Regions from separate parts of the Rossellomorea sp. GQ25 genome, predicted to be linked through region 2. Evidence: riboswitches for the same ligand, from Rfam matches in the RefSeq annotation. Region 2 holds a riboswitch; each other region holds the start of a gene.
The links. A riboswitch is a leader RNA that binds a small molecule or an ion and turns the genes downstream of it on or off. The one in region 2 is predicted to bind S-adenosylmethionine.

Region 1 (3,263 bases), on a different contig from region 2:
GTAGACAGCGGGATTCCGATCACATTTGCCAGAAACAAGGATACGGTGGCGGATAACAAAATGATGACCACGATTTTGATGGAGAGTACATGTTCCGGGATAATCCCTGAACTAATGGTTTTAACTACTTCTCCACCACCTAAAACCGCTCCGCTCAGGACACCTGCAGCGCAGATCCATAAAGAATTCTTGATGTTTTTTATTGCTCCTGCACCATATGCAACCCCCATCGATGCTGCCGCTCCGCTGGCACCAATGTTCATAGCGAAGAACAAACTTATGATCAGGGCGAATATTTCAAGCAAAGAATGTCACCTCTTTTAATGAAGACCGCATTCAGTTTTCCCTTTTCCTTTCCATCTTCCGGAGCGGAGATCCTTTATGTCTATGGCTGGAGTTGTACAATGGAAGCATCCGATACTTGGATACCCCTGATCATGAAGTGGATTATAGGATAGGTTATGCTTATGGACATACCTCCAAATCTCCTTCCAGGTCCAGTGAATTAAAGGACAAATTTTAACTGATTGGAACTTGTCATCCTTATTGATGAATTCAACCTGACTTCTTGTAGGTGATTGTTCTCTTCTTAATCCTGAAATCCAGGCATTCCCTTTGGATAAGGAATCTTGTAAAGGGTCAAGCTTTCGAATTTGACAGCATTGGTTCGGGTTTCTCTCCCACAACTTATCTCCATATGTTACTGCTTGCTCTTGGAGCGTTAATTCAGGCTTTTTCATATGAATGGTGATACCAGGATATTTCTCCTTCACCTTTTCAATCGTTTCATAGGTTTCCTTGAAATGAACACCTGTATCAAGAAATACTATGGTTGCTTTCGGTTGTACTTTGGTTAGGAGATCGATTAATACGATCCCTTCTATGCCAAAACTGCATGCATATACGACACTTTCACCATAATGGTCATACGCCCACTCAAGGACGTTTAACGCTCCTTTATAGACCGGATCAATTTCAAATTGGATGGATGGTTTTTTCCAAGTTTGATAGGTTAACATGATACACCCCTTTCCCGCTCATCCAAACAAAAAGAGGCGATAACAAGATATAGGGATTTCCTTTATCTGTGTTATGCGCCTCTAGTTTGTCTAGTCAGCTTATTTAATTCGCACTTTCTCGTTTTTCTCCAATTGAATGACTTTACCGTCCTGAACCACAATGGTAATCGATCCAAAACTCATCGTCTTCAACATTGAAGTGATCTTCTCGACTACTACATCATTCTCTGCTTCTTGATTTTTTTCTTTAGCCACATGATTCCCCCCATTTTCATCTTATCCAGAAAAATCATGAATGAAAAAAACAACCCTCCATTTTGGAAAGTTGTTCAGGTAAGGATACCTTATCTTCCAAAATGACTTCACATTTTGCTGGAATTAGCACCTTACATAACGTAGGTTGCTGGGCTTCGCGGGGCCAGATCCCTCCACCACTCTGGATAAGAGTTATTAATTTTAATATTCTAAATAATATCATATTCTACAGAGAAGTCAACCCGAGTTTTTCGATCGGATTTATGTCTTTTGACTTATTTTTTTCAAAAAGCTTAATTCTCTTTATTTCTATTCGCTTTATAAACGCTATAGGACACTATTTTCATCTGAATGATCAAAATAATTGAAACATCAATTTACCTTCGATCACTTTCTTCTGATCCTGGTTGACGGCATAGACGTTAAAATGCAAGAGATTATCCTGTTTTTTTGATACTTCTGCAATCAATGTAATGACATCGTCCAAGAAAACCATCCCTTTAAAGCGGACGGTGTACTCTTTGATAAATCCTTCTTCATAATGATCACTAAAAAGCTTGGAGATATTGCCCATTGTCCACATGCCATGAGCAATGATTCCTGGAAGCCCCAGTTTAAGGGCTTCCTCATCGATCGTATGAATGGGGTTATAATCCCCCGATGCTCCTGCATATTTGATTAAGTCGATTCTCGAGACTGGAGCTAATTCAACAAAGGGAAGGGTTTCATCTATAGTAAGGGATGATAGTTTAGTCATTTTCCCAACCTCTCTCTAACCGTTTCAGTGATAATGACAATCGCCTCAGAGGTGAAAATCCTATTCCCTCCAGAATCTTCACCGATGTCTTCTATCACAAGAAAACCAAGTGTTCCACCCGATCCTTTCCGCTCATAGTAATCTTTTATCTCCGTATAACACTGAATCCTTTCCCCGACCTTCAGTGGTCTTTCATAGTGAAAAGATTGTTCCCCATGAATTAACCCGACGTTCGGTAAATGAAAACCTTCAATCGTTCCGTAGTCGAACACTCTAGGAAAAGTGGGGGGAGCGATATTCCCCCTGTATCTAGACCGTTTACCTGCTTCTTCATCCACATAAATGGGACGTGGATCACCGATGGCTTCGGCAAACTTACGGACCGCTCCATTTTCAACACAATTTTCTATGGAAGTTGAACGTTTACCAATATAAGATTGAAACATATCCTTCACCTCTTTCTCCCTTTAGGCTTTCGGCCCTCCAGCTACGTAGAGGACTTGTCCATTAACGAATGACGATCTTTCATCCGCAAAAAACGCCACTGCATTCGCTATATCTTCCGGCTGCCCGCTTCTTCCTACAGGAATTCCTTGAAGACTCGCTTCCACCAGTTGTTCAAAGGTAATCCCGATTCGCTTCGCCGTTTCTCTAGTCATTTCCGTTTCTATGAATCCGGGGGCTACTGCATTGGTCGTAATCCCCAGAGGACCAAGCTCTATTGCCAAAGTTTTCGTTAAGCCTTGAAGACCTGCTTTAGCCGTAGCGTAATTTGCCTGTCCCCGGTTACCAAGTGCAGATGTAGAAGAGATATTAATCATACGGCCATACCTGTTCTTCACCATATAACCTTGCGCTGCTTTCGCTACGTTAAATGATCCTTTCAAATGCACATCCATGACCGTTTGCCAATCTGTATCGGTCATTTTAAATAGCAGGTTGTCTCTGATGACTCCTGCATTGTTGACGACTATATCAACGGAGCCGAAAGTTTCAAAGACTTCGTTGACGGCCTCTTCTACTTCCTTGAATTCTATTACATTCGCAACTCTTATAAATATTTTATACTCTCCCAATTCCTTACTGACTTCCATCAGTGCCTCTTCATTCACGTCAATGATGGCAACCTTTGCCCCTTCTTCTGCAAAGAGCTTGGCAATCGCTTTACCGATCCCCCGACTCCCGCCTGTTACTAAAGCTACTTTCCCTCTGAATCTTTCACCCATTCACAA
Region 2 (3,263 bases):
GGAAGCATGATGTACAGGTGATGATTGAAGGCCCTGGACATGTACCGATGCATATGATTAAAGAGAATGTGGATAAGCAAATGGAAATCTGTCATGAAGCCCCTTTTTATACATTGGGGCCATTAACGACCGATATAGCACCGGGGTATGATCACATCACTTCTGCCATAGGGGCGGCCATGATCGGCTGGTTTGGAACAGCTATGCTGTGCTATGTAACACCTAAAGAGCATCTGGGATTACCGAATAAAGATGATGTGAGAGAGGGTGTCATTGCTTATAAAATAGCAGCACATGCAGCGGATTTAGCGAAAGGGCATCCAGGGGCACAAGTTAGAGATAATGCTGTTTCTAAGGCTCGATTTGAATTTAGATGGAATGATCAATTTAATTTATCCCTGGATCCGGAGCGTGCAAGAGAGTATCATGATGAAACTCTTCCTGCTGAGGGGGCAAAAACGGCCCATTTTTGTTCAATGTGTGGACCGAAGTTTTGTTCAATGAGAATTTCACATGATATCAGGGGAATGAAGGCAACCAATCTTGATGATGCCCAAAAAGATATAGAAAGAGGACTGATAGAAAAATCGAAGGAGTTTGTCGAAAATGGATCAAACATCTATCGATAAACCTGTCTGTCATGTTCTCAAATTAAAGAAAGAAATATCCATACTAAATCAGAGAATCAATCAACTTGAAAAAGAAGTGAAGAGCATTCAGGACAATTGCAGGCATGTCTTCTATGAGACTGAAGTAACAAGGTCATGCATCAAATGTCATTATGTAGAAAGTACCTATTATTAGGAAAATACAATCTTGAGATTAAATTTCTTTTGACAGCTTATATTTACCGTGCTACGATTATTACAAATTTCGGAATAGTAAATGAATATATATTAACTCTTATTGAGAGTGGTGGAGGGACTGGCCCTGTGAAACCCGGCAACCATTCAACCGATGTGTTGAAAAGGTGCTAATTCCTGCAAAGCAGATTGCTTTGGAAAATAAGAGAGGATTCTAATTAACATGAAACCCTCTCTATAGTAGTTAGAGAGGGTTTTTCGTTTTTAAGAAAGAAGGAAAATTAAATAGACCAATGCAATAGGTGCTGAGTCATGCTCAGCTAAAAGGGAAGACCGGTGAAAATCCGGCACGGTCCCGCCACTGTGATGGGGAGCGACTTATCATTCAACCACTATTTCTGTTGAAATGGGAAGGGATAAGAAGCGATGAACCTAAGTCAGGAGACCTGCCTGTTGTATGCGCTTATGCTCTACGTGGATATAGAGAGGGGTGAGGAATACGTGTTGAGAAAAAAAGCTTGTCTCAACTCCAGTTAGTGATGCGTATGAATCTCTCTTTCATTTTGAAAGGGAGATTTTTTTGTTGATGACAATCATATCAAAATAAGGAGTGAGGAATGAATGAGTAAGGTGATCAGTTCAAATTTAGGATATCCAAGGATCGGTGAGAAGCGTGAATGGAAAAAGACGCTAGAGCAGTATTGGGGAGGGAAAATTGAAAAAGATACCTTTTTGAAACAAATGGAAGAAATTCGCATCAATCATGTAAAGAAACAGAGGGATCAGGGAATTGATTTGATTCCGGTTGGAGATTTCAGCTTATATGATCATGTGCTTGATACAGCCGTCATGTTCGGTTTGGTTCCCAAGAGGTTTCATTATAGTGGGGGGAAGGTCTCTCTTGAAACGTATTTTGAAATGGCTAGAGGCGCGAAGGACACGGTGGCATTAGAAATGACAAAATGGTTTAACACCAACTATCACTATCTCGTGCCTGAACTTGATGGGATCGTACCTGAGTTGGTGGAAAACCGTCCCCTGCTTTTTTTTAGAGAGGCAAAAGAAAAACTAGGTATAGAAGGTAAACCGGTTATCTTAGGTCCTTTCACTTTTGTGAAGTTGTCTAAAGGGTATGAAACCGGGGATTATAAAACCCTTGTTGATCGATTTGTCCCTCTTTATGCCGAAGTACTGCGTGAATTACAGGAAGAGGGTGTGGAGTGGGTACAAATGGATGAACCGATATTGTGCACCTCTAGCGGGGATGAAGAGATGGAGCAATTCAAAGAAGTCTATCAAACACTTAAAGAGTCCTGCCCCGGGTTAAAAATCATCCTTCAAACCTATTATGATAGTTTGGAAAGGTATCAACGGGTGTTAACCCTCCCGGTAGATGGCATAGGGATAGATTTTGTGCATGATCGTGGAGAAAATTTGGCTGCGCTGAAGAAATTTGGTTTTCCTAAGGATAAAATTTTGGCTGCCGGCATTCTTGATGGGAGAAATATTTGGAGGAGTAACCTTGCTGATACCCATTCCCTTCTATCGTTCATTGCAGGGTATGTTCCAAGCGATCGCTTGATCATACAACCATCATGCAGTTTATTACATGTACCAGTAACCTTGCAGAATGAAGAAACACTTGGTACACCCCTCATTGACGCTCTATCATTTGCTGATGAGAAAATACATGAAATCACTATTTTAACAAAGGGGGTTCGTGACGGATCTGAAACCATTGAAGAAGAAATCGCACAAAGTGTAACAGGCATTAAGAATTTAAACGAATCACCACTGCGCAATAATAGTAAGGTGCGGGAAGAGGTTGAAAAATTGCATCCCAATAATGTGGGGAGAAAGGATTCTTACCATGTTCGTAAACTGGAACAAGCCAAGTACTTTTCTTTACCTTTTCTACCTACTACTACAATCGGCAGTTTTCCTCAAACCCAGGAAGTAAGAAGAGAGAGGTTGAAATGGAGAAAGGGAGAACTTTCTGATGGGGAGTATCAGCAATTTATTCATGCAGAAATAAATCGTTGGATTGAAATTCAGGAACAAATAGGCCTTGATGTGTTTGTACATGGTGAATTCGAACGGACGGATATGGTTGAATTTTTTGGTGAAAAATTAGAAGGTTTTCAATTTACGAAGTTTGGATGGGTACAATCCTACGGTTCCAGATGTGTGAAGCCACCACTCATATACGGAGATGTGAATTATAAAGAACCCATGACCGTTAAAGAAACGGTATATGCTCAATCATTAACCGATAAACCGGTTAAAGGGATGCTAACTGGTCCTATCACGATTCTAAACTGGTCATTTGTTCGGAATGATGTATCACGATATGAAGTTGCTAATCAAATCGCACTGTCTCTTCAAAAGGAGATAGAGGAATTAGAAGCCAATGGGATTCGTATGATACAAGTCGATGAGCCGGCACTTAGGGAAGGACTG
Region 3 (3,263 bases), on a different contig from region 2:
ACACTTCTTCTGATACGAGAACGTGGTCTCCACTCGACAATAATAAGAAGCTTGTGGAGATTGCCGCCATTCCGGATGAAAAGGCAAAGCCCCTTATCCCGCCTTCCAATTCGGCGATCGTTTCTTCAACGGTTTCCCTCGTCGGATTTCCCGAACGGCTGTAGTCATACGTTCCATATTGATCAAAATCCTGTTGATGAAAGGTTGTTGCATGTTGAATCGGCGTAGAGACCGCTCCTGTCTCTTTATCAAATCCGTGAGAATGAATGAGTGACGTTTGAAGTGAAAATGGTTTTTTACTCATACGTAAGCACCTCTTTTTCCATTTGATGAAAAACATTCTCCAAGTCTTCAATCAGGTCATCAATAAATTCAATCCCTACAGAAAACCGCAGGAGTCTGTTGCAGATACCCAACTTATTTCGTTCATCTACAGGAATGTCTGCATGTGTTTGGGTAGCGGGATAGGTGATAAAGCTTTCAACCCCTCCTAAACTTTCAGCAAACGTAATAACTTTTAAGTGGCGGAGAAAGGGAGCAACCCATTCTTCCTTTGCGATACGAAAGGAAAGCATGCCGCCTTTTCCCGGATATAAAACGTCCGTTACACATTCATGCTCTTCAAGATATTTTGCTAGTTTTCTTGCGTTTTTTTCATGCTGAGCCATTCTGAGACTAAGGGTTTTCATCCCTCTTAATAAGAGCCAACAATCAAATGGTGCGAGAACCGCGCCGATTGAATTTTGAATGGTATAGATTTTTTCCGCCAACTCCTCTGTGTTTACGATCACCACACCTGCCAGCACGTCATTATGGCCCCCTAAGTATTTCGTGGCGCTGTGAATAACAATGTCTGCTCCCTCAGTGAGAGGCTTTTGCAGAACAGGGGTGTAGAAGGTATTATCAACAATTAAAAGCAATCCGTTATGCTTGGCAATTCCAGCAACCTCAGAAATACTTGCTTCATTCATCAATGGATTGGTTGGCGTTTCAAGGAAAATGGCCTTGGTTCTGTTAGAAATTTGTTCTTCTATGGAGCCAGCATCACTTGTGTCAACAAAATGAAATTTGATACTATATTGCGCTTCATACTGTAGGAATAAACGGTAGCTTCCGCCGTAAAGGTCTTTCGATACAATCAATTCATCCCCGCTTGAGAATAAGCCAAGGATTGCCTGAATCGCGGCCATCCCCGAACTGAAGGCAAATCCTCTGTACCCCTCCTCCAATAGAGTAAGAGCTTCCTCTAAGGTGCTGCGTGTTGGATTTCCAGTTCTCGTGTAATCATAGCCTGTCGATTGGCCGATCCCTTTATGTTCATAAGCTGTCGATAGATGAATGGGCAGGCTGACGGCACCCGTTGCAGGATCCTTCCGATTACCTGCCTGGACAAGCAAAGTATCAATATGTTTTTTCAATATTCTTCTCTCCTTTTCTTTCTTGAAAACGAAAAGGGAAAAAACAAAAAAACCTTCTTATGAAAATAAGAAGGTTTTGTACGTTCGTTCTCCCTCTTATCGTCCAAGTTGACATCAACTTGCTGGAATTAGCACCATACCTATAACTTTGGCTGGTTGCTGAGGTGTCTTCGGGCCAGTCCCTCTACCTCTCTTGATAAGAAACTATATGATATTGTGAAAAATAACTTTCCCATAACTTATAACATAGGAGAACAAATGTCAATGAGAATTATGAATTATTCGAAAATAAAATTTACGTAGTGACGCCTTTTTTTGAGGCATTTTTCGTCTCCCTCTATTCCGCAGGAGGCGCACACATTCCACTCCAATCAAACGGCAGATGAAAGATTGGATTCAACAAAACTTAACAGAGCGATTTTTTATTTAATGAAAAATCCCTATTTTTCTTTTAATTTCCTTCATAAATGGAATCGTTTTTTCTCTTGCTTTTTCGGCTCCTTCTTGTAAAATGGCATCCAGCCTTTGGGGGTGTGCTATTAGTTCTTCATATTTGGATCGCGGTTCTTCGATAAAGGAATTCATGACTTGAAAGAGCTCTTTTTTCGCTTCTCCCCATCCTATTCCTCCTTGAAATCTCCTTCTCAATTCTTCAACTTGATCGGATGTAGCAAATTCTTTATAGAGCGAAAATATGATTGATGAATCAGAATCCTTAGGCTCTTCCGGGGATGAAGAATCTGTTTTGATTTTATTGATTAATTTTTGAAGCTTTTTTGGTTCTTCAAATAATGGAATGGTGTTGTTATAACTTTTACTCATCTTACGACCGTCTAGTCCAGGGAGAACGGCAGTTTCTTTTTGAATGATATATTCAGGGATGACAAATGTTTCTCCATATTGCTTATTAAAGGTTTCTGCTATATCCCTTGCAATTTCAACATGCTGAATTTGATCTTTCCCAACAGGAACCAGTTCTGTTTGGAATAGAAGGATATCTGCCGCCATCAAGATCGGGTAGGTGAATAATCCCATGTTGACGCCCGCATCCACCTCCCTGCCCGCGGAATGATTTTCTTCAACCATTGATTTATATGCATGGGCGCGATTCATTAATCCTTTAGGTGCAAAACAAGACAGGATCCAGCTCAATTCAAAGATTTCAGGTACATCGGATTGACGGTAAAAGACCGCCCTCTCAGGATTCAATCCTAATGCTAACCAAGCTGCGGCCACTCCATAAGATAGTTGTTTCATTTCATGCGGATCATGTATTTTTGTTAAACCATGATAATCCGCTACAAAATAAGCTGTGTTGTAGGATTGATTCTCTGCCAATCGTAATGCCGGTTTGATTGCACCAATATAATTCCCTAAATGAATACGGCCTGTTGGTTTAATACCAGTCAGAACTTGTTTTTTCATAACAATTCCCTCCGCTGAAAAATAATAAAAATAAACACAAAAAGGGCTTCTCATCCTCTGAAAAAGGACGAGAAACCCGTGGTGCCACCTTCATTCGCTTACATTGTGTAAACGCACTCATCTGTACAGAAGTCGCCTTCGATACATCGTCTCTTTTATCGGTGAGACCCTTCGCCATAACCTACTTATTTTCAGCTTGGATGCTCAAAAGCCCATTCAACGATTTCACCATACTGATTCTCACCAGCCATCAGCTCTCTGAAATGTTTCGTTCGTCTACTCTTCTTCCTCATCGCATTTAACTATTTAATGTGTTTCCATTATTTTAATGTATCGGGAAATAATGGTCAAGTAGGTGTAAACACATTTTAGATTTCTTTGGATGAAAGGGGAAGGAAAAGCTTTATGCCTCTCTTATTA

Region 1: linked by a shared signal. The riboswitch ahead of AC6CIB_RS02015 (YezD family protein) and the one ahead of metE (5-methyltetrahydropteroyltriglutamate--homocysteine S-methyltransferase) in region 2 are both predicted to bind S-adenosylmethionine.
Region 3: linked by a shared signal. The riboswitch ahead of AC6CIB_RS04555 (methionine biosynthesis PLP-dependent protein) and the one ahead of metE (5-methyltetrahydropteroyltriglutamate--homocysteine S-methyltransferase) in region 2 are both predicted to bind S-adenosylmethionine.

Annotation. Positions count from the first base shown of each region.
Region 1 is NZ_JCAXEQ010000001.1:368,177-371,439, reverse strand. It holds gene cysP (sulfate permease) at 1-305, opposite strand, end outside; gene AC6CIB_RS02020 (phosphoadenylyl-sulfate reductase) at 321-1,019, opposite strand; gene AC6CIB_RS02015 (YezD family protein) at 1,119-1,274, opposite strand; SAM riboswitch class I at 1,361-1,466, opposite strand; gene AC6CIB_RS02010 (MaoC/PaaZ C-terminal domain-containing protein) at 1,630-2,031, opposite strand; gene AC6CIB_RS02005 (MaoC family dehydratase N-terminal domain-containing protein) at 2,028-2,477, opposite strand; gene fabG (3-oxoacyl-ACP reductase FabG) at 2,499-3,257, opposite strand.
Region 2 is NZ_JCAXEQ010000009.1:11,197-14,459, forward strand. It holds gene thiC (phosphomethylpyrimidine synthase ThiC) at 1-629, shown strand, start outside; gene AC6CIB_RS20835 (hypothetical protein) at 607-804, shown strand; SAM riboswitch class I at 901-1,011, shown strand; cobalamin riboswitch at 1,087-1,271, shown strand; gene metE (5-methyltetrahydropteroyltriglutamate--homocysteine S-methyltransferase) at 1,425-3,263, shown strand, end outside.
Region 3 is NZ_JCAXEQ010000001.1:831,186-834,448, forward strand. It holds gene metC (cystathionine beta-lyase) at 1-304, opposite strand, end outside; gene AC6CIB_RS04555 (methionine biosynthesis PLP-dependent protein) at 297-1,418, opposite strand; SAM riboswitch class I at 1,512-1,621, opposite strand; gene AC6CIB_RS04560 (tryptophan--tRNA ligase) at 1,845-2,843, opposite strand; T-box leader at 2,904-3,145, opposite strand; gene AC6CIB_RS04565 (metal-dependent hydrolase) at 3,212-3,263, opposite strand, start outside.